Regions from separate parts of the Rossellomorea oryzaecorticis genome, predicted to be linked through region 2. Evidence: riboswitches for the same ligand, from Rfam matches in the RefSeq annotation. Region 2 holds a riboswitch; each other region holds the start of a gene.

Region 1 (7,398 bases), on a different contig from region 2:
ACGCTGCAGGATTATTTTTCACTCGGACTTAAGGCGTATTGGATAGCGAGCAATGCTTAGCGAAAAGAGAAAAAGATATTTTTCTTGGGTTATTCTGATTTATAATCAAAATGAATCTGTCATTACCAGAGGAGAGGATCATTCATGTCCGTTACAGTTGGAAGAGCTACTGAAGAAGAAATTACCGAGATTTATGAACTGGCAGGGGTTAACCGAGAAGAGGCAACAGGAATTCCTTTTGAAAATCATAAGGAAGAAATGATAAAGGCTTATGAGCACTCCAAAAAATTTGGTGCTTATTTTCTTGCTGCCAGAATAGAGGGACAGTTGGCAGGCTGGGTCCAGGTAGATAAAAGCACCGATTGGATAAGTGGAAAAGAAATCGGATGGATCAATGATGTGTACGTAAAAAAATCATTTCGCTGCAAAGGCCTGGCTTCATCCTTATTGAGACAGGCAGCAGAAGAGCTGAAAGGGATGAACTATGATGAAGTCCGTTTAAATGTCTACAGCAGCAATGAGCAAGCGATAAAGCTGTACGAAAAAATGGGGTTCCGAGATTTAAATAAATTTATGAAGCTTGACTTGTGAAAGCAATTCGGGAAAAAGTGTTTTAAGCGAAGAAAAATCCGAACAATCATTTGATATTCTTTTAAGGAGAATTCGAATGAGTTCGGATTTTTTAGTATATGGGTCTTTCAGTGAACGATTACTTCGCGATGAACATCTGGGTCCAGTACATACCTTGACTGTCATCCTTGGCAATTCCGACACCGATATGAGTCAGCTGTCCGTTCAGGATGTTTTTCCTGTGACCGGGACTGTTCATCCAGGCGTTTACAACTGATTCGGGGGTTTTTTGACCAACTGCAATATTTTCAGCTGCAGATGAATATTGGACCCCGAAATTCTGCATCATTTCAAATGGAGATCCGTAAGTCGGAGAGGTATGGGAAAAATAGTCCTTATCTTTCATATCCTCTGATTTCATTTCAGCCACATTGGAAAGTTCTCCATCTGTCTTAAGTTCGCCCAGTCCGTTCTTTTTGCGTTCCTGGTTCGTTAAGTCGATTACCTGTTTCACAAATCCGCTTGCCTCTGAAGGCTGAGCTTCTTCCTGAGTCTGATCTGCATTGGGTTCTGGTTGTGCTTTGTTTGGTTCCTGAGCAGTTTCTCCGCCCTGTTGGGTGAAATCCTCACCCGGGTCTAAGTGGGTGAACTCTCGTAACTGTCCATTAGGGTCAATGGGGGCCATGAAGCGGTGAAGAGCATTTTGATTACCTTCGTTTACATTATTTCCGTTCATATCAGCCATTTTGTCCTGATTTAAATCGGTACGGGGTCTGTCTGCATTTTGTAGTTCACAGGGTCATAGCGTACGTTTTGAGTATCGGTGAGGTTGTCATCCCCGTTATTCGTATTGCATGCCGTTAACAGCATAAGGGGAATCATTGTGCATATGCTTAACCATTTAAAATGTTTTTTCAAGTCCTTTTCCTCCAGTTGTTTTTATTGCATTTTCCCGTCCGGTGCGGGTCGAGACAGTTCTTAATATTTGCACCCGGGATGAGGGGTATGCCGTGAAATATGTGGGAAATGGGGGAGGAAAAGACGTTCTGAGATTGTATGGAATTCCCGAAGTGGTGCCTGGCTCAAAATGGGGATTTTGAGCCAGGCACAAAACATATGATTTGAGCCAGGAACCAATTATCAACTGGATCCCGGCGCCGATGTATCTGGTACATTAGATCACTTTGTACCAGGTACGAAGCGTTGGTAGTTATCAGGTACAAGGTATCAAGGTTGTGCCAGGAACAAAATGCCTCGTTTGTGCCTGGCACCACGCATTGGCAGGACATTTGATACTTATAAAAAGGGGATTGCCAACCACCAATCGAATACATAAACAACCATGTTAAATAAGGAGGGTTCATCATGACGGACAGAAAAAGGCTTCGGGACCTCGGTGTGGAAATCGGTTCTTTTCCATGCGGCCCGGATAACAGTATCACGGATATTGGCGGGGTGAAGGTGGGGCATCAAACGCTTCATTATGAGAAAAATGGGAGGGTGGTCCGGACAGGGGTGACGGCTATATTGCCCCATGGAGGGAATCTATTCAGGGAAAAAGTCTTTGCAGCGAGCCATGTGATCAACGGGTTTGGCAAAACCGCGGGCACGATCCAAATCGAAGAGCTGGGCGTGCTGGAGAGTCCGATCATGCTGACGAATACACTTTCAGTCGGTGATGTCATGAAGGGGACCGTAGAGTTTTTGATGGAGCAGTGTCCAGAGATTGGAGACACGACAGGGACGGTGAATGTGTTTGTCGGTGAGTGCAATGATGGATACCTGAATGATATCCGGGGGCTTCATGTGACTGCGGACGATGCATGCCAGGCGATTAGAAATGCCCGTTCAGGATTGGTGGATGAAGGATGTGTCGGGGCGGGGACCGGGATGCTTTGTCTTGGGTATAAGGGAGGCGCCGGGACAAGCTCGAGGCGAGGCACCGTTGGAGCGGATGAATATACTGTAGGAGCATTAGTAGTGGCTAATTTCGGCAGGCGGCGGGACCTTTCCCTCGATACCGGCCTCCCGAAGGAAGAACAGGAGGTCCCCGACGGATCGATTATGATCATCCTCGCGACAGACGCCCCAATGAATGATAGACAGCTCAAGCGGCTGGCCAAGCGGGCTTCATTCGGCCTGTCCAGGACCGGATCGTATGCTGCGCACGGGAGCGGTGATATTGTCCTCGCATTCTCCACTGCCCATAAGGTCCCGCATCAACCGGACGAGTCCAATACAACCACTTATCCGTTCATCAAAGAAGACGGAGAGCTCATTTCTACCCTGTTCGAAATGGCTGTTGAGTGTGTCGAAGAAGCGATTTGGAATGCCCTGGCCAAGGCAGAAACAACCACCGGAAGGAATGGCCGGCTTGTGGAAGCCATTCCGCCGGAGCTGCTTGCCGGTTTAAGGAAATAAGGAAAAGGGAAATGGTATCCTGCCTTTAAAATGACTTTTTCCCAGGGAAAAGAGGAAGGATAAGATGAAGGTTGAAGAATGAAAGGAAGTGAAACGATGAATTACACACCGCTGCCTCTCTCTTTTTACGAGCAGCCCACGCTGGAACTGGCGCAGGGCTTATTAGGATGTGTGCTCGTGAAGGAAACCGAAGAAGGAATCGCTTCGGGTTATATCGTGGAAACAGAAGCGTATCTCGGTCCGGAAGACAGGGCCGCCCACAGCTTCGGCAACCGCCGGACAAAACGGACGGAAATCATGTTTCATGAAGCCGGCCGGGTTTATACATATTTGATGCATACCCATTGCCTTGTGAATGTTGTCGCTGCAGAAATCGGGGTGCCGAATGCCATCCTGATAAGGGCAGTCGAACCGCTGGAGGGACTCGACTTAATGACAGAGAGAAGGAAGGGCCATCCGATGAAAAACTGGACGAGCGGCCCGGGCAAATTGACGAAAGCATTAGGGATCACGATGGAGGACTATGGAAGGTTCTATACTGAACCCCCGCTTATCATATCAGAAGGGTATACCCCGCCTGAGATTGCCGCCGGTAAAAGAATTGGAATCGATAACTCGGGGGAAGCAAAAGATTATCCGTGGCGCTTCTGGGTGAAGGGAAATCCTTATGTCTCCAGATGAACAACCAGATTCTAAATTTTCAAATAAATAATAGAAAAATAATCCCAATGTACTAGTTTTATGGTATATTTTACTTAATAAGACCTTATTCTACATAAAATGATACATTTCGCATTGGGAGCTGTGAACCTGACTGATAGATGGGCGCTTGCATTCAGGGGAGCTAGTGGCGCAACCGACCACATACGAAGGAATTTACGTTCTTTCATGTGGTCTTTTTTTATGCCGTTCAAACGTCCAAAAACTCTTAACAAAGAAAGTACAGGGGATTTATGAATATTTTTACGATTTTTCAAAATGACTATATCTATCATGATTATCAGCCGTTATTCACGATGGGGCATACCCCGTCGCTTTATGGATATGAGGCGCTGATGAGGAATACCCATAAGGAAAATCCTGAAACGCTTTTCCAGACAGCGATGAGGGCGAACATCTTATATAAGCTGGATACCTTGTCGATCACAAAGGCAATCGAGGGTTTTCTCGGTCATCACAATGGAAGCGGGAAGCTATTCGTGAATGTCTATGTGACGACACTTTTACATCCAAGCTTCCACACTTACTTCGATCATCTCATGGAAACATACCCCGGAGCACGCGGCCGGTTGATCCTGGAATTGAATGAATCGACTCCGGACGAACTTTGGCAGAACCCTTTATTGTTGAGAACGCTGAAAAGCCTTAAACGATACGATGTTTTATATGCTATTGATGATTTCGGACAAGGGACGGCCTCGATAAAGAAGTCCATCGAATTTGAACCCGATATCATCAAGCTTGATCGGTATTTTGCCAAAGAGCTTGCCTGGAGTAAAAGGAAACAGAGATTCATCTCTTTCTTTCAACAATTTTACGGAAATGATGCAATCATTATTTTGGAAGGAATTGAAAAGGAAGAAGATATGCTGGCAGCCAAAGAACTTGGCATTACCATTGGGCAGGGATATTTTCTCGGGAAGCCGAGTAAGCTGCTTGCATAATAACAAAAAGGCTTGAATAGGAGTTGTCGGGGAACGGAAACTTCATATGAAATGAAATTGTTTTAATTGAAATGAAATTGAAAAAATTTACAGCTTCCTTTAAACTGAAGAAAAAGGAAAAAGGGGATTATTATGAGGGTTTTGAAGTTTCCGATGAAAATGATATTTTATTATTTTCTTGGTTTGATGGGTATTTTGGCTGTTAGTATAGCTCCTCAAGCATTCAGTGAGCGAGGAGTGTATAACTTCATAGGTTACTTCGAAGAATTCATCAAGTTTATATTTTATTTCATTGAGCCGGAGAATTGGATTTATTATTACAAGAATCAACCTGTTGAGCTGTTGGAATTTCTATGGACGCCATACCTATACTCCTTAAAGATTTTGGGGGGAGCTTTGGCCATAGGTCTCGGGCTTGCACTAATTTTAAATTTGATTACCGTCTTTCTGCCCCGCTGGTTGACTGAACCGATCAAGAAGCTTCTAAATCTGCTTGAAACTGTTCCGGATCTGATGTTTGCTTTTCTTCTCCAATTATTCATTGTTTTTATATTCAAAAAATTCGGTGTTGAGTTAATGCTATTTACCGCTTACGGGGAAGAGACGGTATATCTTGCCCCGATGATTACTCTCGCTGTCATACCGATGATCTCTTTTTTTCGGATTCTTCTTTTAATTACAGAAGAGGAATTTATGAAACCCCATATTGAATTCGCACAAAGCAAAGGGTTATCAAAATGGAAAATATTCCGTTCACATGTAATGAAAAATGTGTCACCGAGCTTTTTTTATCATGGAAAAATCATTATCTGGGGCATGCTCTCAAGTTTGTTCATCATCGAAACAATTTTTAATACGAGAGGAATAACGTACTTCATCACTGATGATTTCAGGCCGATTGTCATTGCAGTCTCCCTATTACTCATTTTCACCCCATTCTTTGTCATATATCAAGGAGTATATCTGTGGGTGAATGATGGAAGCGGGGAAGACCTTACTAAATATAAGAAAGACCGCAATCACTTTCGGGAATGGAGAATATGGGTATGGGCTGCCACCCTCAGAAAGTTATGGTGGCAGCATATGCATAACCCTAAGTTTGCAGCCGGATTCAGCATGATTTTTATCATGATCGCGTATAGTTTCATATTTCCGCTGTTTAAAGAAAAACCTATCAACTTTATTAATTACATGAAAAATGATGAAGGGCGGATTATCTCAGCACCGCCGCATCCTCCATCCAAAGAGATGATTTTAGGATCTGATTTTTTTGGATACAGCATCATGGATCAAATGATTGTGGGGGCTAAATATACACTTTTATTTGCGTTGATCGTTGCGTTTTTAAGGGTCGTAGGAGGGTTCTACCTTGGTGTGGTGTATCACTTTCATTTAAAAGAATACCGGAAAAACTGGCTGGACCGGATGGTGGATTCCATCCATTTCCTTCCTTTGAGTTTGATTGCTTATTTATTGCTGAGACCCGTATTATGGGGTTCTCCTGCTCAGGGATTTCAAAATTCAATATTTGAACGGCTGATTTTTGAAGCTATCCTGCTGACGATACTGGTATTACCCTTAACCACCGTGCTTATCGGGAATGAATTGAAGTTGATAGGAAAGAAAGACTTTGTTCTTTCTGCCAAGCTGCTTGGAGGAAGTAATAAGCATTTGCTGTGGACCCATTTATTCCCCCATTTGGCACCTCGGCTATTCATTATTTTCGGCCATCAATTCATTCAGACGCTGCTCATATTAGTTCACCTAGGTTTATTTCACTTATTCTTGGGAGGAACGATCATCACGCGCGGCGACATGCCTGACCCGCCTAAGACCGGTACCTTTGAGTGGTCAGGGCTGATAAGCTCTGCAAGGTATTCACTGATGACGGGTAAATACTGGGTCGTACTTGCCCCGCTTTTTGCTTTCATGATCGCTATCATCGCGATGCAGCTCATCGTCCAGGGAGTGAAGGAAATTCAGCAGAAGAAGGTCGGCGTACTCGTAAACAACACACCGATCAAGAGCAAAAAGAAGCGTGTGAAAAGGAAAGAGTACCAACCGGTCATGGAGGATTTCAAATTGACGAATCATCAGACTTTTAAAGGGTAAAAGGAGTTGTGAAAAATGAGCGCTAAGAGTCCGAAGCTTCCTTTGACGGATGAAGAAAGAAGTTCCTTGCGCCGGGAAAAAATAAGATTGAAGGAAATCAACACATATTCCCCGGAAGAACTGGGTGAAAGACTGGGGATCCCGCTTGAAAGAGCTCGATATCTGGTCGGGATGTCCAATTTCCAGCAGATTCCTTCCATCGGTCCGAACATGGCCCATAACGTCGTCGAAGATTTGCAGTTTCATACATTTGAAGAGATCAAGGATGAAAAAGGGGAAGACCTCATTATCGCACTCGAGAAAAAATACGGAGTGTGGATGGATCCCTGTGTAGAAGATTCCTTACGTTGTGTTGTCCACCATGCCCGGCATCCTGACAGTGAAAAGAATTGGTGGGACTTCACCGCTGAAAGAAAAGCATACAGGGCTGAACACGGCTATCCCACTGACCGTCCGACAAAGGCTTGGGACGAGAAGCGGTAAGGACGAAAAACTTTCTTGATTCACCTATTCTCCTATATAATCAATTCATATAAGAAAGGAGAGGATAGGATGGATTATGCAATCGTAACGGGTGCCACCAGGGGACTTGGGGAGTCAATCGCAAAGCTCTTCATTGAAAAGGGGATTT
Region 2 (7,398 bases):
GAAGGCTGGCGGAACCGGCTTGAACCTGACCGCCGCCAACCACGTCGTCCACTACGACCGCTGGTGGAACCCTGCCGTCGAAAACCAAGCCACCGACCGTGCCTACCGGATCGGACAAAAACGCTTCGTCCATGTTCATAAGCTGGTGTCATCTGGGACACTTGAAGAAAAAATCGATGCCATGCTCGAAAAGAAACAGGCCCTGAACGACGAAATCATCAGAAGCGACCAATGGGTCACAGAATTGTACGATCAGGATTTGGAATCGTTATTGGTGTTGGAATAGATTATGTATGCCCCCCTTTCATTGCAGGAAGGGGTTTTTTTGTTGTTGTTTTGTTGTTATGGATGCTGGTGTCCAAGTAACTACTACTTAGTTGATTGGAGCTCCAGGCACTCGACTCCTGCGGGAAAAGCGAGTCAAGGGAGACCCCACAGGCGTGAAACGCCGAGGAGGCTCCCGACCGCCCGCGGAAAGCGAGTGCCTGGAGCGGAAATCAACGAGCAACGTTCAGTTCTTAAAACGACAAAAAAACAGCCGGCTCCAACGGAAACCGACCCTACATGAAGACATATTGGGGAACGTACAAAACTACTTCACTGCTACTTACAATCTTCTATTTCTAACGAGGTATGTTAGAGGGATGCCGCGGAGACATGATGAAAATTGGACATTGAGACAAGACTTACAGGTTGGATAAAACGTTTAAATAGTGTTTTTTCGTATGAAGGTTTCTAAGATGAGGAATGCATTCGGGGTTCCTTAAGATGTGGTCTTGAGGGCAGGATTCGGGTATTCAAACCCTTGTTCCAGTGCAGTTACCCGTTGTGAAAGATAGAAGTTTTCGACATTAGTGCGGGCCACTTTCTTGATCAGTTCTTCGTTCAATTTTTCAAGTCGATCGATTCGCTGTTCCAGCGTTTGCAGGGTTGCCAATGGGTCCCCTCCCTTCTTTTAAAATGGCAGTTCGACAGGTTCTTTCTCCGGCGGTTTCTCAGAATACTGCTGTTCCCGGTCAGCCGCAGGCCTAGGATCCATGAACCGGATGGAATCAGCTACTACCTCAGTAACATAAACCCGTTTACCTTGATCATTCTCATAATTACGCGTCTGGATTCGGCCGGTGATGCCGACGACGGATCCTTTCCGGCAGTATTTCTCCGTGTTATCTGCCGCCTTGTTCCATATCTTGCACATGACGAAATCCGTTTCCACCTGCCCCTGCTGGTTTTTAAACTGGCGGTTGACGGCGACTGTTACACTCAGGACCGACCGGCCTTCCATCGTTTTCCTTGCTTCGGGATCCTTGGTCAGCCTGCCCACCAGGGTGACTTGATTGATCACTTTTGTTCTACCCCCTCTCTTCTGGAATGATCTCATCTTACACTCACCAATCCACGGGTGTAAAATCGGGAATTTCATAAATTCATAGCCGAATCAGAGCTGAATTCACTAAATTCACCTAGGGAGATTTGCCATTTCTGAAGCAAAATAACACCAAAAATCGTAAATCCACTTTTTTTAGCACAATTTACTTATTAGGGATTCTTTTACCGCTGTGATATAATTTTTATAATTAAACCCTAATCATAGGAGATGTTCGTTCATGAAAACCTTTAAAGTGATTTCACTGCAGGTAGTGGATAATGATGAACTCCAGGATTTTGATATTGAGGACGGTCTTATCATCAATAAAGAGGATGGGAAGAGTACGTGGCTAGTGGAAACATATATGTCTCAAAAATATCTTGAGTTTTTCCAGAAGGCTCAGCAGCAAAAGGGTGATCTGGAAATCCAGGTTGTCATTTCAAACAAGGCGAACGATCCCGCTGCTTTCATGACATCCATTCGCGGTATTAAAAAAATGAACGGCCGGATGAGTGTTTTATTTGAGGGTAAATTGAAGAAACAGCGCAATGAATATGCGGAATTATTATTGGATGACTTATTGCAAAAAGGATATACCGGGGATGAACTGGTGAAGGAATTCCGAGAAAAAATGGTATCGAAACCGCGTCTGCCTGTTACTTCAAAACCAAGCGTCTAATTTTTCACAACAATATGTAAACTTCTTATAGAGTAGCCGTTGACTGTTTGATATAATATAAGTATCGAAACGATTTTATAGGCAGGTGTCCACCATGATCGGGGAAAGAGTCAAGAAATATAGACAGGAAAAACGAATGTCTATGACGGAACTGGCTGAAAAAGCTGGGGTTGCCAAGTCATATCTGAGCTCGATTGAGCGAAACATTCAACAGAACCCATCCATTCAGTTCTTGGAAAAAGTCTCTGCCGCATTGGGGATTTCAATGGACGCGTTGTTGCATGATGAATCAGAAAATAATTCTGTTGACCGCGAATGGATCAAAATCGCAGAGGAAGCAATGGATTCCGGTATTACAAAAGAACAATTCCGGGAGTTTATTGAATTTAATAAATGGAAATTGGGCAACAAATAAAGTCTTGCAGCGAGCTGCAAGACTTTTCTTATCATACTGCTTCGTATTCCGTTTTTCTCTTTGTTTTGTTTTGTAAATAGTCCCGAATCTCTTCCTTGGATATCCCTGCAGACAATGCTTCTTTGATTAGTTCCACCCATTCTAAATCAAGTTCTTTGTTCACCTTACATACCCTCCTAAAATACAAAACAGTATTTCAGGCAGCCCAGCCATCATTGTATTCCCGCATCACTTTCCACTATGTACATGCAGCATACGGTAGATCTGTGACTTTGCGTCCCTATCTTTCAATAGGTTTGCCCTTGTCTGATGTATCCTTTGTCCTGAGTCTATTATACCTAGAACAAATAAAATGTTTTGTTGTTTTTTGTCTTTTCTGATAATTTAATTAACTCTTTTTTCTTCCACTTATAACCAGTTTATGACAAATTAAACAGTAAAATTTCTCTTTTACCGGATTTTATAAAGGTATTTGTCGAATTCCTTGCAGATTTTCACTTGATTGTTTATACCTCCCGATTATTTTTTCTCTCTGACGTTTTCCATCAGACAAGGACTTTTGAAATGTCACCCCATAGAGAGGTAACTGGGTAAGGTCGTTTCCGCATGAAGGACAAATCCACTCACCTGATTCAGAACTGCTAAAAGAATTACGGGTGCAACGATTGCATATCTTTTTATACATTCCTCTTCATCTTCCTTCCCATCATTCTTTTTTACCCTGGAGGTTCCTTTTTATTAATAAAATCATTATTCCTGTTATCAAACAGCCAATACCTAGAAATAAAATATTAAACAGATTCGTAGCAGTATTCGGAAGTTTAGGTCCCTGTGATGATACGGGCGAGGCTGATCTATTAACATCAGGATTCACTTGAGTACGATCAGGAGTTATTTTACCAGGCTGGTCGTTATCGTCTGTATTTGGATCATCAGAATCTGGATGTTCTGGAGTACCATCATCGTCTTTGGAGTCGTCATCCGGTGTGGCGGGGTCATCTAATTCGGCTATTATGATAATTTCAAAATGAGCTGATGTTCCCTGATACTCGTTTCCTAATTCATATGGCATTTTTACCATAAAGTTCAATGTGTCGGAATCGGATTTCAATAAATGCTTAGGCAGGAAACCTTTAAAGTTACGTAGTTTATCATTAAATAGTGATTCTGAGTTTTCTGAAAGTACTTCAAGTTCCAGCTCGTTAAAAAGCTTGTTATGACTTGATTTATTGACGACCCGCAAAGAATAATCTATAGATTCATTTCCCGCGTTTTCTATTGACAAGGTTCGTTCAGCCCAATCTCCGGGTTTCATGTTATTAATCTTAAATAAGAATTTATCAGATGGATGAAGAATAATATTCCCAACTTTAGATGCACTGACTGGTTGACTGCTTGTTACAATCATTAAAAGAATTATGAGAGCACTAATATAAACTTTATTCCTCATAGCCTTCCTCCTAGTACACAATTTACCCGGTGCAAAACTCCTTCGTTCTCTTTAGTGAACAACTTTTGTTCATTATAGATTATTATAAGGTTTTATTAAAATTGAAAATATATCATTTTTTCTTAATAAAGAACAACAGACTCTTTAATACTCTTATTATCTTTATTTTTCTAACTATTTCAAATTTTATTTATTTGCTTTTGTTCTATATAATGAATTAAAAGTGTTAAGGGTGAGAGTATATATGGTTGGTGACCGAATTAAAGAACTCCGCACAAATTTAAATTTAACTATTAATGAACTGGCACATCTATCTCAAGTTTCAAAATCCTATATTAGTTCGATTGAACGTGGATTACAAAAAAACCCTTCAATTAAAGTTCTGAAAAAATTAGCTGTTACATTACAGGTTCCCCTTGAATCCATCATTTCTTTTGGCAAGCATGAAATTACATTAGACGAAGAATGGATAGAACCGTTGGAGGAGGCAATCGATCAAGGCTTAACAAAAGAAGAATTTCATGAGTTTTTGTCTTTTTTCCAATATAAAAGGATGAAAAAAATCGATGAATAAACTACTAATGATATTGGTTCTACTTTTATTCACAGTAGGATTTGGAATGATTATGTATTCTGTGAAAGAAATTGAAATACATAAATACGAAGAAAAAGAGGCATTAGCGCAAGCAAAAGAGGCGATCAAAGAGGATGAGCCAAACGAATCAGTTGATTCCGTTTCTATCCAACCAAGGACAGTAAATTATGAATTTGAAAAAGGGGATACAATCGGGATACTAAACATTCCTAAATTAAAGAAAGAACTTCCCATCATTGAGGGAACAAACGCTGACGAGTTAAAAAAAGGAGTCGGTCATCACTCCTCTACAAAGCTTCCTGAACAAAATGACCAAATTTTCCTTGCAGGACATCGCGACTCTGTATTCAGGAATATTGGTGAATTGGAAAATGGGGACACTTTATCAATTGTGTTAAAATTAGGGACTTACAGGTATGAGATTTTCAATATGTATGTGGTTGATGAACATGACCTAACTGTAATCCGATCAACAAACCCTCAAGAAATTCTCACTTTATCAACTTGTTACCCATTCAATATTATAGGACCTTCCTCAGAAAGATACATCATTGAAGCAAAAAGACTCCATTAAAAAGCTCCTGCTCACTTGAGTCAGGAGTTTTAATGGATAATATCGCTGTAAAAGGGGGACTGATCTGAATAATGGGTATTTATAAGTTCTTCGATAATAAAATCAATGTCCACCCGCCTATAGTCTCTGTCAGGTAATTCTTCATTAAAAGTTTGGTAATATAATATCTGGGCAAGTTTATAATCTTCCAGTGACGGCCCTTGAGAATAACTTAGTTTTTTTTTGAAGAGTTCTCTAACTTCTCCAAAAGAAATCTTGCTTCTGCTTTACAGGAAAAGTCATAATCCGTCCCTTGACCTTGCTGAAGTTCTTCAATTTCTTTTATTTGGTCCTCGGTTGGTGTTTCAGAAAGTACTTTTTCAATCGTCTGATTGATTTTTAAAGCTAAATCCTGATGAAATTCAGGGTCGTTTTTTATTTCCTCATCTAGGCTTTTATACCATGAAGCATTTTCAGTTATGTATGATCGCCAGTCTTTAATAAAATCTTCTATATCGAATTTGTCTTCTTCCCATTGAATCGAAGCCATGTAGTGTTCAAATGATGTCTTTATAGAACGGGTTATACTTATTTTTGTACCCGATGGTAAATTTTTTAACATGAAGTAAAGTACCCCCTAACTTGGTAAACAATTCTTATTAATGTTACTATACCATAACAGTATTTTTATAAATAGATGATGCACATCTGTAAAATATGGTAATAAAAGAATATGTTTACTTTTTGCTTTGCTTATATTTAAATTTTACAATATTACGTAAAGACACGCAATTTTAACCTACATCAACCTTTATCTTATTCATTATAACAAAATAATAAAAAACAGAGACAGTCCGAACCATCTCTGCTTTTAAAGGTATTACTCGTCCTTATTATCCTTATCATTCATATCGATGTCATCTTCAATAGCATCTTCTTCAGGTGTGTTGTTGTCCTTTGTTGCATCTTTGTCATTCGGCGTGTTCTTATCTTCTGACTCAGGGTAGTTCTCGTCGTTCATATCGTTGTCATTCATGTCGTTATCATCGATATCGCCATCTTCGTCGACGTTCCCGTTGTCTTCGACATTATTGTCTTCTGGAGGAGGCTCCTGGTCGTTTGCGTTACACCCGACTAACAGCATAGCTGCAAGTGCTGATCCGCTTAGGATTGAGAGTAATTTTTTGCTCATGATGTTGGCTCCTTTCTGTTGTTGGTTGTTTTTGTGTAAGACCGCGGTATGTGGTCTTTCGTGGTTAGCTTTCCCTGAAGTTTGGTTTTTTTGCATGGATTTTTGGATTTGTTTGTGGGATTTTTGTGGTTGGGGTTGTTACTTTCGGGATGTAGTCATATATAGGGCTGTTAATACCGCTTTTGATTTCCGTGGAAGACTTCGCTTTCCGCGGGCAGCTTGTGAGCCTCCTCGGCTTCGCCTGCGGGGTCTCACATTAGCTACTTTTCCCGCAGGAGTCTTCGTCTTCCACTCCAATCAACGCTGGGTCCGGTTAAAAAATTGGGATAGTTACAAACCAACCAACTTGAAGTGATTATAGAAACAATAAAAACCAGCCCTTCTGTGATTCAAAAATCACATCAGAACTGGTTCCATCCATTTATTCTTCTTTAGCTCCAAGTGCGAACATCATTTCGAGTTCGCATGCGACTTCGCCGTCTACTGTGGCTAGGCCTTTTCCTTTGCCGATTGCTCCTTTGAAGCGGATCATTTCGACTTCGAGTTTGAGCTGGTCGCCTGGTTTGACCTGGCGTTTGAAACGACATTTGTCGATGCCTGTGAAGAATGCGAGGCGGCCGCGGTTGTCTTCTTTTTTAAGCATGGCAACCGCTCCGACTTGTGCAAGTGCCTCCACAATGAGAACGCCTGGCATGACCGGGTAATCAGGGAAGTGCCCGTTGAAGAACTCTTCATTGGCGGTTACATTTTTAATACCGACCGCTTTCTTGCCTTCTTCGACCTCTGTGATCCGGTCCACGAGCAAGAATGGATAACGGTGAGGGATGATGTCTTTGATTTCGTTGATATCAAGCATTGATTATGTACCTCCTGTTATATACAACCTTCCTTCATTGTACATAAATCACGGGAAGAATGGAATAGCAGCCCCGAATAGAAGACATAAGGCCCGTCCCTCACTGCGTTAAAGCGCTGAGGGACGGGCCTTCTCTTTATTTTTTCACGACGATGTCAATGATATGCTGCCAGGTTTCTTTTTTGAAGACGTCAGCCGGGTTGCCGTCACCGATGACGCCGTATCCGACCATCGCCCCAAGTGCAAGACTGGCAGCAAGAAGGACGATGACGAGAACGATCCGCAGCCA
Region 3 (7,398 bases), on a different contig from region 2:
CTTCGGATTGCATACTTCAAGGATGACCACTTCTTCGTTAAAATCGAGGCCTTTTTCCTCAAGCTTGCCGGCAAGATCCAGATTCCAAAGGACGCCGAAGCTTTCTTCCTTCAGTGCTGCCTCCACCTTTTCAGACGCTTCCTTCACAGACATAGATACTTCTTTTGTGTAGTGAAACATTCAAGATTCCTCCTTCGATTTCTATCCAAGCATAGTTTCTGCAAGATCATCGATTGCATACTTTGTTATATACCTCAAGGCGTATATAGTTAAACGCGGGGACGGGTCTTTATCTCGCTAAAGGCCCGTCCCTCAGTGGATTAACACCTCAGTCCATTCCGGAGACCATTTCAGCCATCATGTCTTCGTTCATCGGGCCGACGATTTTGTGCTGGATCAGCCCTTTGGTGTCGACCATATAGGTGGTCGGGATGGTGAAGGCCCGGTATTCTTCGCCGATTGCCCCGTCCACGTCAAGCGGGATCGGGAATGTGAGTTCATAGCCATCCGCGAATTCCTGGACTTTGTCCTTGCCGTCATCCATGCTGGTGAGGTTCACGGCGAGGATCTCGACGTTTTCCTTTTCAGCATTTTTTTCGTAGTACTTCTGCATATGCGGCATTTCCGCCTTACAAGGCGGGCACCATGTCGCCCAGAAGTTGAGGATCACTTTTTTGCCCTTGTAATCGGAAAGCTTTACTTTCTCGCCGTTCAGCGTCGTAAGTTCGAAATCCGGGGCACTTGCGCCTTTTGAAAGTCCTTCTTCAGCGGCCGCATTGGAAAGGTCCATCGATTCCTTGGCTAGCTGCGCTGCTTCTTCCTTTTCTTTCTTTTCCTGTTGATCCTGAAATAGGTTCACCAGGAAGATCCCGACCAGGAGTGCCACGATGGCCAAAGCAAAGTTACGTTTATTCACTGGATTTTCCTCCTTGTTTTATAAGTAGCAAAAGCAGAACGGCGGAAACCATGATGTAGGTCAAAAGGTGCGTACCGATTTCAAAGCCGCCGAATGCATTCAATAACAACTGGGCCAGGGTGAATATGGTCAGAATTTGAATCGACCAAATCCGCTTATCCTCCCCGCCGATTTTTTTCAGTAAAAAGAAAAACAGAATCAGGTTAACCGCCAGCTGAAGACCGCCTGTCATATAAGACCCGTGCAGGAAGTCGAACACGCCTTCATATACAAGCACGGTCAACATCCAGGCAGCGGCCGCATGATAAGGATTTTCTTTTTTAACAAATGTATAAATCAAAACAACGGCGATGCCTAGCCAATATCCGAATGTTCCTCCATGAAAATAAAGGATCGTGAGCGGATGCTTGATGACCGTTTGGAAGTCTACGATGATGATGCTCAGTTTCCAGGTCAGGATGAAATAAAAGACGGCGTTCGAATACCAGTCGCCCGCTTTTCTGTTCCAGAAAAAGAGGAACAGGAAGGTCAGAAGGAACGAGGCTATGATCGCTGCCCATGAACCGGGGAACGTGAATGCGCCAATGTTATACCATTGTTGGTTCATGATGATTCTCCTTTTTATCATGTGGACGGATTCCGAGGCGCACTTCGAATACGTGATGCTCCCCGTCACTATAAAGGGTCAGTGATCCTCCGTGAGACTCCACGATTTCCTTCGATATCGCCAGGCCAAGTCCCGCTCCACCGGTCATGGTCGAACGGGATGGATCGACCCGGTAGAACCGTTCAAAAATAAGATCTTTTTCTTCTGCGGGAATCTCTTTTCCTTGATGAGAAAATTGTACGACATAATCATGACCTTGCACAAATCCTTTTACCGACAGCTTCTTTCCGACGTCATAGTCGGCGATATTCTGAAGCAGATTGTTGAATACCTGCTGAAGGCCGTCACTGTCCCCTTGAAGGGAACAAGGAACGAGATCCGTCTCCACTTCGATTCCTTTTTGCATGAATTTCAGTTGAAAGGCCGTGAGCCTTCTTTTTAACAGTTCATGAATGTGAAGCACTTCCTGATTATGACCCGTATCGGCAGTCCACTGGTTGATATGTACAAGCTGTTCTAAGAGCCGCTCGATGCGACCGGATTCTTCCTGGAGGGAGCGGTAAATTTCCCTGTCCCCTTCTATGATTCCTTTTTCAAGCCCTTCGAGGTAGCCGGTCAGATTGGTGAGCGGCGTCCTAAGCTCATGCGACAGGTCGCGGAGCAGTCGGTTTTGCCTCGCCTTCACATGTGCCGTCGTCTCCGAAAGCTCATTGAACGCTTCACTCAGCTCCTTCACTTCATAGATAAGAGGCTGCTTCAACCGCTCCGGATTCCCTCCCTTTTTCAGGACTTGAGTGGCTTCCGTCAGCTTCTTCAATGGGTTGGTGAGCCATTTTATAAAAAAGAAATGAAATCCCCCGGCCAGGATGAACGCGAGCAGACTCACTTTGATCAGATAGTCATTCAGCAGACTTTCAAGGTTCGAGCCTGTGATCTGCTGCTGATTCACGAGATTGCAGGCATAATTTTTCACGGTGAATCCGGCAATCAGGATGACGGCCCCAATGATGATCGTGTTCAGAAACGTGAGCTGGGTCAGGAGACTGCCCGGTTTTCTGCGGTTATCCATTGAATTTATACCCCATTCCCCTTACCGTTTCAATAAAATTCATGCTCGTACACGCCTGGAGTTTTTGCCGGAGGTGCCGGATGTGAACATCGATCGTCCGTTCCGAAACCACTTTTTCGTGGAGTTCATACAGGGTGTCGAGGATTTGCTGACGTGAGATGATCTGTCCCGGATGCTTCATGAGAAGGTGCAGAATCCTGAATTCGAAACCAGTGAGATCTATGGGATTCCCCTTATATGACACTACACCTTTTTTGGCTTTGAGTACAAGACCGTTCCGGCTCAGCTTTTGACAGCGGTCGGATGTCCTGCGGAGGACCGTTTCGACCCGGGTTACAAGCTCGCTCGGACTGAAGGGCTTTGTGACGTAGTCATCCGCCCCTGTCTTCAACCCCGTTATCCGGTCGAATTCACTTGTTTTCGCCGTCACCATGATGATGCCGATATCGCTTTTTTCCTCCTCGCGAATCCAGGTGCACAGCTCTTCACCCTGGATCTTCGGCAGCATCAAGTCGAGGATCGCAAAGCAGGGATCGCACTCCTTAAACAGACGCTTCCCTTCTTCTCCGTCCTCTGCCTCGAATACTTCATAGCCTTCTTTTTCAAGAAAAATCCTGATCAGTTTCCTGATCTTAGCATCATCCTCCACGACAAGGATGCTCTTATTCTGAACGTTCACGACAATTTCCTCCTATGTTGAAAACAAACTGAACACAGACAGATAAGCAGAAATCTGCTGCATCTTACCGCTGAAAACAAGCAGCCCCATCGCAACCATCAGGGCCCCGTTGAACTTCGCAAGCTTCGGCAGGATCCTGTTCACCTTTTTCATCACGGTGAATGTCTTCGTAATCATCAGTGAAATGATCAGGAACGGAAGCGCGAGTCCCAGTGAATACACGATGAGGAGCAGTATTCCCTGCGTCAGGGTCGAGCTGGCCCCGGCAAGCAGCAGGATTGATGATAACGTGATGCCGACGCACGGGGACCATCCGCTCGCAAATGCCATTCCAAGCATAACGGAACCGAAGGCGGTCCCTTTTTTCTTCACCTCAAACTGCTTTCCGCCCTTCATCAGGAAGGAAAACGAAATCCAGCCCATCATCTGCAGGCCGAAGACGATAATGAGGATCCCGGCGATCTGTTCTATGTATAATCTGTATTCCGAAAATAACCCTCCGAGCAGGCTTGCGGAAGCCCCCATCAGAATGAAGATGAAAGAAAAACCGGCGATGAAACCGAATGACCGGATAAACACCACTTTCCTCTCCACCTGAATCCTTCCTCCCTCCGCCTGGCCGCCTGTCAAATGACTCACATAAGCCGGCAAGAGCGGAAACACACAAGGCGAGAAAAACGACAGCGCCCCTGCTGCGAGCGCAAACCAAATTGATACTTCTACCATACATTGTTCACTCCTTTTATACCAATAGTATGGCGGGGGAATGTTAAGGGTTTGTTAAGAGGGTAGGGATTTTTTTGTGGTTGGGGATTGGGGGGGGGTTGGGTGGGGGTGGTGCCTGGCTCAGATTCGGTGTTTTGAGCCAGGTTCAATTACGGGGGATTGAGCCTGGAACGATTTTTGTACCTGGTACAATTCCAGCGGTTTGTACCAGGTACACATTCTGCATTATTGGTGCCAGGCACAGATTGGGTGATTTGTGCCTGGCACCAGCAACCCTCCATCTTTACCCCTTACGCACCACAATATAATAAACTGAAGGGTGCAAATGCCCGACTTCCGTTTCGAACCCGGCTGTCTCGAGCTGCTGTGCCAGTTCATCAGATGGAATCCGCTCTTCCAGCGGCGGTCCCATTTCTGACTCCACTGCCTCCCAGTCCAGGATGAGCCAAAGGCCATCGTCCGTCAGCATGTCGCTAAGGTCTTGGAATACTTTGGTGAGATTGGGCACCTCATGTAAAACAAAGGCAGATACGATTTTATCCAGGGTGTTCTTGTTGAAGCTTAAGTATTCGAGCGAAGATTTTTCGTATTCGATGTTCGAGACGCCAGCTTCCCCTGCACGGTGCTGGAGATATTCGAGCATTTCTTGCTGCAGGTCGACGGCATGAACCTTAGTATCGACTTCCTTCGCGATCGGCAGTGTCAAATAGCCGTTTCCGCAGCCGAGGTCTGCGACGAGGTCATCTTTTTTTAATTGAAGAAGCTGAAGTACTTTTTCCACCGGCACCATTTCCTGACGCTTTGGATCGAGCAGTTTTGAAGCTTTGTGATGTTCGAATAAATGTCCGTGTCCTTCCATGATTGGTCCCTCCTGTTAATAAGATACGTTTCCATAGACTGCTTATTTCTCTATTGTCTTCGTTTTTCCTGGTAAATAGACTTTTAAAAGGAAAATCGCCTTACGATACCCCTTTATGTATTAGAGTATGATATGTATCTTTCAGGCAATCAAGTAATTGCTCTCGGGAATCAAAAAAACCGGCTGTCAAAGTGGACACCCGGAGTTTATCATATAATGGCTCTATCTTTTGAATCGGCCGATTGGGATCCTTTCAGTGCTTCCAGGATCATCATTAAGTAAAAGCCTGTGTTGCCTCCGCGGCGGTCGATCACCTTGATGTCGTCAACGATCCTCTTTACCTCTTCATAACCCAGCCTGCTTAATACCATGTCGCTGATTTCCTCTGCTGTATAGGAGCTGAACTTTTTCAAAGTGGAACGGTTTCTCCTGCAAAAGCTGCGCAACTGTCTTCTTATGTCGGAAATATTTCCTTGTTCCATCTTCACTTCTCCTTTCCAAACCTGAACTTCCATAGGCTTCAGAGACAGTAGTTTTATTAAAATAAAAATTGCCCGCCAAAAAGAATGGCAGGCAGTAAATGATGAAACAGCGTCATTTATCTTCCAATCCTTTTCGGCAGCCCGGCGGTCATAGTTTCGGAAACGTTAGATCCGTGGCTTTGCGTCCTAATCTTTCGAATTAGTTTGCCTTTATCGCAGGTTGATACGTAGTACAAATGATGTGTATTTGAGTTTTTACAATAATACTATAGTACCAGCATTACCCAAGTTTTAAAAGTGTTTTTTGTGTGAAAATTTTCTTTTTTCGACATTAATTTCATTATACATGATTGCGTATGGTTTGTAAGGGGAAGGAATTATTCTTTTATGAATATCCTATAAGGATAAGGGTTTCTTGTGGAATGTTTTTATCCAAAAAAATCCTGCCATAAACCTATGGCAGGATTCTATCAAGCTGCTATTCTATTAAAGGTTGATATATCTACGCGGGTTTATAGCATTTGATTTCGCCGCATTCCAAGAACCTTGGTGAAGTTCGAAGTGAAGATGCTGTCCGAAAGAATATCCTGTATTACCCATGTAACCGATTTGCTGACCTTTATCGATAGGTTGTCCTGAGCTTACCAGGGCAGAAGACATATGGGCATACACTGTAGTAAAGGTTTGTCCGTTGATTGAGTGCGTGATGTACACAACGTTTCCGTAACTTGAGCTGTAATGACTCTTGATGACATATCCATCTGCTGCTGCAACAACTGGAACAGTTCCGCGAGCTGCAATATCCGTACCGTAGTGGTAGCGGGATTCCCCGTTTAACGTATCCCAGCCAAATTCAGTAGTAATGGCACCGGATGCTGGTCTTGTCCATGCTCCGGAACTTACAGGAACGCTGGCTGGTGCTGAAGCCGATGCGGAAGAGCCTCCGCTGCTGCTTGAAGTTGTAGAAGCTTTAGCCTTCTTGGCTGCTGCTGCCGCTGCAGCTTCTGCCTGTCTCTTCTTCTCAAGTTCTCGCTGACGGGCAAGTTCAGCCAAACGGGCCTGTTCTGCCTGGATTTCTCCTCCGATTTGCTGTTCCATTTTAGCTAATTCATTAGATTCTTTTTGCAAGTTCACTTTTTCTTTTTCAAGTGAAGCCTGCTGCTTTTCAAGCTGCTTGAACAATTCAGCTTTTTGGGCTTTTTCGCTGTTAAGGTCTTGCTTCAATGTTTCAAGGCTTGCTTTATCGCTTTCTAATTCTGCTAATTTCGTTTCAACTTGTGATTTCTTCTTCTCTAATTCTTCCTGGTCTCTCTTTTGCTCGTCCATGATTTTTTTATCTGCACTCACAATCGTGTTTACTGCAGTGACCCGGTTGATGAAGTCACCGAAGCTTTCAGCGCCGAGAAGGACATCAAGATAGTTTGCAGAGCCGCCTTTTTCCTGAATCGCACGTGCACGTTCTTTTAAAAGTTCGTTACGCTCTTTGATTTTTTCTTCGAGCTCTTTGATTTCTTCTTTTAACTGATCGATTTCTGCATTTGTTTCATCGATCTCTTTCGCTTTTTCAGCGATTTTATTTTCTGTATCTCTTATCTTCGCATCGAACTCAGCGATTTTCGCTTTGATTTCCTGCTGCTTGCTGATGTTTGCGTTGATTTCTGATTTCTTTTTATTAATTTCACCGTTGATTTTATCTTTTTGAGAAGAAACCTCTCCTTGTTTCTTCTTCAGATCCTCTACGGATGTAGCGTTGGCCGTTGTTCCCATTGCCGGGAAACTGCCGATTGTTAATGCTGCTGCAATTGCTAATGATACAAAATGCTTCTTGTTCAAGCGGCTCGCTCCTTTCAGCTTCTATCAACCTGTTAATTTAGACTTTTAAGAATTTACGTACAGACATAAAGCTTCCCCAGGCGCCAATCAGGCATCCCATTAAGAGGATCAATCCGTTTACCTGATAGATGAACGGGGTAAAGTCCAATATCTGAATAAAGTTATTTTGAAGTTTTGGCTCAATAAAATTGTAAGCGTAGTAATAACCAGTTGTAACAAGAGCAATC
Region 4 (7,398 bases), on a different contig from region 2:
CTAATTATGATAAGAAAGGTGGGAGAATCCCCACCTTTCTCCAATTTTTTTATCGCGCTACGCCTTCACCCTGTTTACCTTCAAATGTCCATTTAAGTTGTAAAGAATCACCTTGGAATTGATTTTGTTCTGTACCACTGTCAACAAATTCATATTGAACATAAAGTGTATCCGATGTACCAGAAGCAAGGTTCCCTCCAATTCTTTCGAACCAAGGTGAGAAGATATGACCTTCAATAACATCAGGTGACATGGATTGTAAGTCTGATAGTGTTGTACTAAAGATAGGTGCATCTAATTTATCTGCATTAATTAAGAAGTTCACTCTTATATGATCCCCTAGGTCATCGTTACCATTATTACCATTTGCATCGCTAACTGTATAGGAAGTAGCCAATTTAATAGAGTCAATACCTAAGCTTCCATCATTTTTTAATTGAAATGAACGCAACATTGTATCCCCTGGTTTTATATTTGAAACATTTATAATTTCAGTAGGTGCTGCATTCAAATCCAAAGTACCTGCTGCGAAGGTAGCGTTAGTATCTACACTATCACTAAAGTAAGCATATGTACCTCCCCCAACCAAAGCTAACCCTAGTGCTGCTGATGCTACGCCTAAACCTAATTTTTGCTTAATACCCATTTCCGAATTCCTCCTTGTTTTCACCCTTAGTTTTTTTGGTTCGATCTAGAGTTTGTTTTGTTCTCTTTAGCGAACCTTACACTTGAAGTATAAGACAAATGTCACAACTTGAAAAACCTTAAATACAGCCGTTTATTCGTTAAAAAGAACATTTATCGTTCGTTTTCTCAATTTATCTCTATTATTCTTATTATTTTGTAAATTATTAAGAACATTTTGTTCATTATAAAATACAAATCAGCACAATTATACGGTTAACTTATATGCATTAACTCCCCCTCCATCTATACACCTTCAAATTCCAATATTATATGCATTTAACTTAATAACCCTTAAAAGTTAAAATAGTCTTGTTCCTAACCTACTTATATAGTTATATATCCCTATGCCTATAAAAGGAGGTGACAAACATGGATCAATTTCTAAACTTCAATAAGATGATCACGCCCACGATCATTAAGGCGATCTTTTGGGTAGGCGTGGTTATTTCAGTTATTTCCGGTCTTATTATGATTATTTCAGGAGCAGCAAGCGGTGGAATCCAGATCTTCGGGGGATTACTTACCATTGTGATCGATCCGCTTCTCACACGTATTTATTGTGAACTTCTTATCGTATTATTTAAGATGCATGAGGCTCTTCAAACCATCAAGGAAAACAGCACGAAAGAACGGATGGGAGCTTAATCCAACATTACCGCTATTATTCTTTATTTTATACATATGATAGCCAAAAACCCCTTCTCGAAAAAAGAAGGGGTTTTTCTATTATTCTTCTATTTTATAACGGACTTAAATTCATACGTACCCTGGCCGGATTGAACAGTGTATTTAACGTAAACTCCATTCGAAGCCAACAAGCCGCCATAATTATAGGTGATACTTATTCCAAACTTCTCGTATTGAGAAATTTCTGTATCGATTCCGGCATTGTTGAGATCTGCCTGACTATACTCTGATTTTTTCGTCGTTCCTTCAAAAATCTCAACTTTCTTTACAATCACAGTGTTCTCGCTCATATTATTAAAGGAAGTGCTCAAGCTTTTAATAACGTTGTTGATTTGGCTGGTGCCGTGACCAAATGTAAGCATCGGTCTGTCAGAGACCTCAATTACGGTTTCTGCAGTATTTCCATTTGAAAGCGTTGCTGTGATGACTGCGGATCCTTCTTCATGGGAAGTAACCAGACCGGTTTCATCCACAGTTGCTACAGCAGGGTTATCTGAAGTCCAAGTCACATTAAGTCCTCCGGCAGCTTCCTCCGGTGTGATCACTGCTGATAGTTGGTAGGTTTTATTTGTATTCATTTTTGCATGACTTGTGCAGATTCGATAAGCAATTCTTGGATGCGTCCCTCTGCTGCTTCAAGTTTACCAAGCCCATTAATTGCAAGGTTTTCATCAAGTGCTAATGCAGCTTCTACCTTTTCACGTGCTGCATCCACAGCAGAGCGATGATCTAAAGTAATGGTATCAGGGAGAGCAGCAATCGCTTCTTCCGCTTGATACACAGCTTTCAGAATCACGATTTCGGATTCAGCTTCATCCAGATGTTCAATTCCTTTAATAGTTGCTTCTGGATCCACTTTCAGGACCTCATCTACTTTAGCCCTTGCCGTTTCGATCGCTTCTGCATCATCAAGAGTGACCGGATTTGAGATCACTTCAATTGCTTTTTCTGCTTCGTTAATAAGACCCGTCAGAAGAAGCGTACGTTCTGCTTTTTCCAGTTTTTTGATATTGGAGATTGCGGCTTCAGCATCCATGCTGAGAACGGAATCGACCTTTTCACGGGCAGCTTCCACACTTTCTTTATCTTTCATAGTGATGGTATCCGGCAATGCCGCAATCACTTCTTCAGCATCCTCAATTGCATAGAGAAGTTTAATGGAATGTTCTGCTTTTTCGAGGACCGAAAGATTTTTAATCATATCTTTACTTCCTCTTTGCAGCACTTCATCCACGAGGTATCTTGCTTCTTTTATTTTTTCTTCATCTTCCAACGTAATTGTTTCAGGTAAAGATGCTATTATATCGTCCGCTTTTTGGGCGTTGATTGCCTCAGGAGTCGTTTCAATGGTTAATTTTAAAGATGTTTTCAGGTCTGTTCCATTGATATCCCCATGAAGAATATATTCTCCAGGTTCGCTGTAATCAATCATTTCCCAGCCGACCGATCTTTCTTCAAGATTATTTCCCCGCATAAGGAGGGTGACGTTTGGAAGGGACACGTCCATATAGGTACGGGCTGTAATATCTTCCGGTTCAATCACTTTAATGAATACAGGATTATATGGGGACTCTGAACGAAAAATGAAAAGCGCAAACTCACCACGTGTGATCTCCTGGTCAGTTCCGAATAATGTCGCAGTCTTTCCCTGTGTAATATCATTGGCGATGAGCGCCTTTACAAATGGCATATACCGGTTGTTCACATCAACGAACGGGACACCCGCTTCTCCTTTTAGTTGATAGGCTCTGGCAATGATAATAGCCATTTCCCCACGGGTTAAGGTATCATCTGCACCGAAACGAGTTGATGTTTTCCCATTGATGATCCCTTGCTGCTTTAAAATATTAACTGCGTCTTTGGCACGTTCAGGGACATCATTGAACCCTGCATCAGGTGCCTGTTCCCCTAATAAATTTAAAGCTCTGGCAATCATGACAGCTGCATCAGCACGCTTGATCTGTTCAGTTATGCCGAACTTCGATTCAGAAAGACCGTTTGTAATGTCTTCCCTCACAAGATAATCAACAGCAAGTTCATATCTTACAGATACATCTTTAAATGTAAATGCCGAAGCTGTCGGAACGGCTGCCGTTATAGTCGCTGCTATTGCTGCCGCAGACAAGAACTTACGTAATCGTTTAGAATATTGACCCATTTTTTCTCTCTCCTTTATGTAGTATTCTAGATGTAAGATTAGTTGTTTTTTTAGGCTCTTTTCGCATAATTTGTTGCTATACAGACAAGAAAATACCGAAACTTGGGTATTTTTGGGTTGACCGTCCGTATCTAGTTTAAACTTGAGTTCGAAAAGAGCACGTCCTCAATCTGCATTCAGGTTGCAAGCCTATTTACGGAAAGCAACAATCTTTTAGAAAACAGCCTTTTTTATGTATTTTACTAATCTGGAATGTTACACCATTGGTAATTTTATCATAAAAATAAGCTAAAATTACCGTGGTGTTTTTGGTAATTTCAGCCTATAAAGTATAGAAATAGTGTACGTCAATTATAAAAAAGACAAAATAAAAAACCTTCATAACTCAAGGTTTATCGTCTTCCCGATATGTAAAAATAGGACGTATTCGGCAACTGGCAAGCATCGTCTTATGGACGGAAGCCCCTATAGTTTTGCGCCACCACTTTTCAATGGTTTTGCCTTTCTCGCACGCTCCATCAACTTGTCATTTGCTTCTAGCCGAATATCCGCTTTCTCGGCTGCTGTAACACTTTTATATATAGGCTGCCGCTTTCACTTTTGTAAAACTTGATTCCTATTAACTTTAATGGAGTCCATATTTCCTTCATATAGTACATCGGCATCGGTTAACTACCTCCACTCCTTACTATTTACCTATATTTTACACATATATTTCAGAAAATTCTATAATTTACGACAATCATTTATCGACAACATTTTTTGACAAAATATTAATTCATAAAAAGAGCAAGAAACGACTATTCGTTCCTTGCTCTCCACTTAATCCAGTGATTTATCCTTATAAAGTACATTCATCAGTTTAGAAGACGGATCTTTAAAACTGAAAAATAACTCATATCCATTCTTTAAGCGGTAGTACATAGTCCACAATCCATCCATTTCACTGTATCCCTCGTAATCAGGCTTCCCTATTACTTGTTTGATTTGTCCGGGGATCTTATTTATTTTACTGCCTTCCATCACGATGGCACCAATAGGGGATTCCGGACTGCTGTCGGAACCGAAATAAATGCATCCGTTATACGACCTTCCATAACCACCCTCGTAATACCCGCTCCATTTCGGCGTTGTTGAAAAATATTGTGTTACATTCTCTGTTCGCACCTGATCTACAGAGAACTCACATCCATTCAGGTAGCCATCATTGGCTAATTCGATAAAATGCGAATTGATCACCGACTTTGTTACATCCTCTCTCTCCCCGACGAGTACTTCATACGTATAGGCTTTTTCCCAGCTGTATCCACGGGGAATAATCGTTATATAGCCCACTCCCGGTTTGACTGCAGAAATTGTATTTTGATCTTCAAATTTTAATACACTGCTATCGATCAATACCCGGTCGGTCTCATTATTTAATTTGTTTAAATGAATTTGCTGGGAGGGTTTTAGGACGAAGAGCTTCCCATTATGATGATTCGCTTCGATTTCCCCGCCAGAAATTTTATAGTCTACGTTGATTGGTTCAATCACAGGCAGCGTTACCTTAAATTCTTCATTTAGTCCCCTCGCCAGGAAGGCTGAAAACTCTGCCCGCGTCAGCTCTTTATTTGGACGGAAGGTCCAGTCGCTGTATCCATTCGTGATTCCTGCCGAAAGAATCTTTCCAATTGAAGGATAGGCCGCCATGCTCTTTGAAACATCAAAAAACTGGATGTCTTTTGTCTCTTTAAGCTGGAAGGCCCTGCTGATAAAAATAGCCATTTGCCCCCGGGTGACAATATCATTCGGGCGAAAAGTCCCATCCGTGTACCCTTTGATGATATTCTTCTCCACCGCTTCTTCAATATAACCCGATGCAAAGCTTTCTTTTGCCACATCGTTAAATGAGCTCTCCCTCTGAACCCCTTCAAAACCAAGAGAGCGGCCAATCATGGCTGCAGCGGCTGCCCTTGTCACTTTCTCACCCGGTTTAAACGTTCCATCTATGTAGCCCGATATGATGCCCTCGTTCAGCAGATAAGAGATTTCCTTGTAAAAACTCTGCCCTTCCTGAATATCTTTCAAAGCTGCGGCCTGGGCGAATGGTGTAAGGAATAAGAGTAAAGCCGCTGTGATCACTATCGTTTTTATAAACTTCATATGTACACCTCCAAGTTATACATATACACAATTGAAAGCAGTTATGCTTCTATTGTTATTTCATTTCTAGGTAAATACCTTTTTTTCTTCTTTTATATAGGGATTTGCCTTTCTGAAAACACATAGTTTCTCCTGTTAAAACATCCTTTTTCCCTTTTTGCCGACGTTCTGCATTCCTAATAAGGTTAAGCTACCGGTAATTCATAGAAAGGCGCGCTGATCAGAAGGAAGGCACGTTTGGATTCATTTGATACGGTCCAAAAACAATACGAAAATATGATTCATAAAATCATCTACTCTCTCAACATTTACAGGAACAAAGAAGAATTTTATCAGACGGGGTTGATTGCCCTTTGGGAAGCCTATGAGAAATTCGATACTGAAAAAGGGGCTTTCCCTGCATTTGCTTTTTCTTATATTAAGGGCAGGATCATGACTGAAATGACAACTTACCACCGCCATGCGGATCGGAATGTATATCAAAAGGAGGAGTTTTGGGAACAGATTCAAGATGATTGCAAAGAAGATTATTTTCCTAAAGAACAGATACTCTCCTACTGTACTAATCTTACTGAAAATCAGAAAAAGTGGGTTATCTATACTTTTCTGCATATGCTTACAATTCAGGAAATCGCCACTCTGGAAAACGTATCTACCTCTGCGGTTAAGAAATGGAGATATGGGGCGAAAGCGAAAATACTAGATAATTCATTATGAATTTGACCATTACAAAAGCTCCTGCACAGTCTATTACGCAGGAGTCTCTTTGACGTTCTTTAATATTCATAGATAGCAAGAACTAAATTGAAGCTCTCTTATTCATAAGGTCTAAAATTTTCAATTCATGATAAGAAATTTTTTGCTTTAATTGCTTTTGCAGCTGATTATCCAGACAACTTTCTAAGAGTGCTTGATTGTAGAGGATCCTCAGGGAATGCCATTTAAGTCTGAGTTTAGGTAGAATCTTTTTCATTATTTCCTAACCCCCTTTTATAATTCTTTACTGTATCTAGCAAAAAATCTGAAGGTAATTACTACTTACTAAACATTAAACCTTTAAAAAATAGATAGAAAGAACCACACCAAATAGCCTGTTTTTGTATAGTATCATAATTAATAATGAAAAATATGATTTATTCTTAAAAGAATAAGCCTTACCATTACTATATATTCTTGCAATGATAGAATTTGTATAAAATTGGACCTGATAACACTTTTTTTGGCGACAAAAACTTACATAAAAAAATCCCTCCTTAATATCAATTAAGGAGGGGCATGTATTAATTCAGCATATCAGACAAGATGACTGCTTGCGTTCGGGTCAATTTTTCACCCGGTGCAAATGTTCCGTAATTTTTGCGTTAAGGATTCCGTATTCCTCTGCAGCCATGAGTTCACTTTTTTTGAATACTTCAGTTCTTGAGGCGGAAGTTGAATGTCATTCTGCTTATCCGGTTTATCTTTTGACTTACCTTTTGCCTTTCCTTTTTGTTCCACTTTGATGATTACAGTAGTCAACGGATCAATCGTCAAGGTGTCTTTCTTCAATTTAAATCCAGATCTGTGTTTAACCTGTTTGACTCCCGCTTCGTCGTCATCGACTAACACTTTCGCACCCCTGAGGTCGTAGCCCCCGATGGACAGTGTGCGTTTCTTGTCGTCGGCGTTGACGAACACATAGTACGTGCCGGTGTCATCGGTTGAGACGTTTTTATATGCCA

What was found. A riboswitch is a leader RNA that binds a small molecule or an ion and turns the genes downstream of it on or off. The one in region 2 is predicted to bind cyclic di-GMP.
Region 1: it holds a riboswitch for cyclic di-GMP, as region 2 does, so the genes downstream of both, ACKA06_RS19680 (EAL domain-containing protein) here and ACKA06_RS13280 (anti-repressor SinI family protein) in region 2, are expected to answer to the same signal.
Region 3: it holds a riboswitch for cyclic di-GMP, as region 2 does, so the genes downstream of both, ACKA06_RS05425 (hypothetical protein) here and ACKA06_RS13280 (anti-repressor SinI family protein) in region 2, are expected to answer to the same signal.
Region 4: it holds a riboswitch for cyclic di-GMP, as region 2 does, so the genes downstream of both, ACKA06_RS19790 (S-layer homology domain-containing protein) here and ACKA06_RS13280 (anti-repressor SinI family protein) in region 2, are expected to answer to the same signal.

Annotation. Positions count from the first base shown of each region.
Region 1 covers NZ_JBJOSA010000027.1:24,777-32,174, forward strand. Annotated here, with positions in the region: gene ACKA06_RS19655 (GNAT family N-acetyltransferase) at 145-591, shown strand; gene ACKA06_RS19660 (CAP domain-containing protein) at 710-1,306, opposite strand; gene ACKA06_RS19665 (hypothetical protein) at 1,327-1,488, opposite strand; gene ACKA06_RS19670 (DmpA family aminopeptidase) at 1,936-2,991, shown strand; gene ACKA06_RS19675 (DNA-3-methyladenine glycosylase) at 3,070-3,672, shown strand; cyclic di-GMP riboswitch class II at 3,781-3,862, shown strand; gene ACKA06_RS19680 (EAL domain-containing protein) at 3,945-4,655, shown strand; gene ACKA06_RS19685 (ABC transporter permease subunit) at 4,788-6,767, shown strand; gene ACKA06_RS19690 (helix-hairpin-helix domain-containing protein) at 6,783-7,250, shown strand; gene ACKA06_RS19695 ((S)-benzoin forming benzil reductase) at 7,320-7,398, shown strand, end outside.
Region 2 covers NZ_JBJOSA010000010.1:113,526-120,923, reverse strand. Annotated here, with positions in the region: gene ACKA06_RS13305 (DEAD/DEAH box helicase) at 1-286, shown strand, start outside; gene ACKA06_RS13300 (hypothetical protein) at 764-937, opposite strand; gene ACKA06_RS13295 (single-stranded DNA-binding protein) at 956-1,345, opposite strand; gene ACKA06_RS13290 (YwpF-like family protein) at 1,608-2,048, shown strand; gene ACKA06_RS13285 (helix-turn-helix domain-containing protein) at 2,143-2,463, shown strand; gene ACKA06_RS13280 (anti-repressor SinI family protein) at 2,495-2,626, opposite strand; cyclic di-GMP riboswitch class I at 2,660-2,774, opposite strand; gene ACKA06_RS13275 (LPXTG cell wall anchor domain-containing protein) at 3,170-3,913, opposite strand; gene ACKA06_RS13270 (helix-turn-helix domain-containing protein) at 4,158-4,487, shown strand; gene ACKA06_RS13265 (class D sortase) at 4,480-5,082, shown strand; gene ACKA06_RS13260 (hypothetical protein) at 5,294-5,683, opposite strand; gene ACKA06_RS13255 (hypothetical protein) at 5,942-6,253, opposite strand; gene fabZ (3-hydroxyacyl-ACP dehydratase FabZ) at 6,675-7,109, opposite strand; gene ACKA06_RS13245 (DNA-directed RNA polymerase subunit beta) at 7,246-7,398, opposite strand, start outside.
Region 3 covers NZ_JBJOSA010000003.1:242,686-250,083, forward strand. Annotated here, with positions in the region: gene ACKA06_RS05390 (DUF302 domain-containing protein) at 1-180, opposite strand, end outside; gene ACKA06_RS05395 (redoxin domain-containing protein) at 329-916, opposite strand; gene ACKA06_RS05400 (hypothetical protein) at 909-1,523, opposite strand; gene ACKA06_RS05405 (HAMP domain-containing sensor histidine kinase) at 1,504-2,592, opposite strand; gene ACKA06_RS05410 (response regulator transcription factor) at 2,585-3,271, opposite strand; gene ACKA06_RS05415 (cytochrome c biogenesis CcdA family protein) at 3,284-3,997, opposite strand; gene ACKA06_RS05420 (class I SAM-dependent methyltransferase) at 4,281-4,856, opposite strand; gene ACKA06_RS05425 (hypothetical protein) at 5,066-5,338, opposite strand; cyclic di-GMP riboswitch class I at 5,471-5,557, opposite strand; gene ACKA06_RS05430 (murein hydrolase activator EnvC family protein) at 5,825-7,171, opposite strand; gene ftsX (permease-like cell division protein FtsX) at 7,209-7,398, opposite strand, start outside.
Region 4 covers NZ_JBJOSA010000028.1:4,745-12,142, forward strand. Annotated here, with positions in the region: gene tapA (amyloid fiber anchoring/assembly protein TapA) at 1-44, opposite strand, end outside; gene ACKA06_RS19775 (CalY family protein) at 50-646, opposite strand; gene ACKA06_RS19780 (DUF4282 domain-containing protein) at 1,057-1,332, shown strand; gene ACKA06_RS19785 (Ig-like domain-containing protein) at 1,422-1,952, opposite strand; gene ACKA06_RS19790 (S-layer homology domain-containing protein) at 1,949-3,532, opposite strand; cyclic di-GMP riboswitch class I at 3,959-4,044, opposite strand; gene ACKA06_RS19795 (S-layer homology domain-containing protein) at 4,355-5,677, opposite strand; gene ACKA06_RS19800 (sigma-70 family RNA polymerase sigma factor) at 5,915-6,394, shown strand; gene ACKA06_RS19805 (pullulanase) at 7,007-7,398, opposite strand, start outside.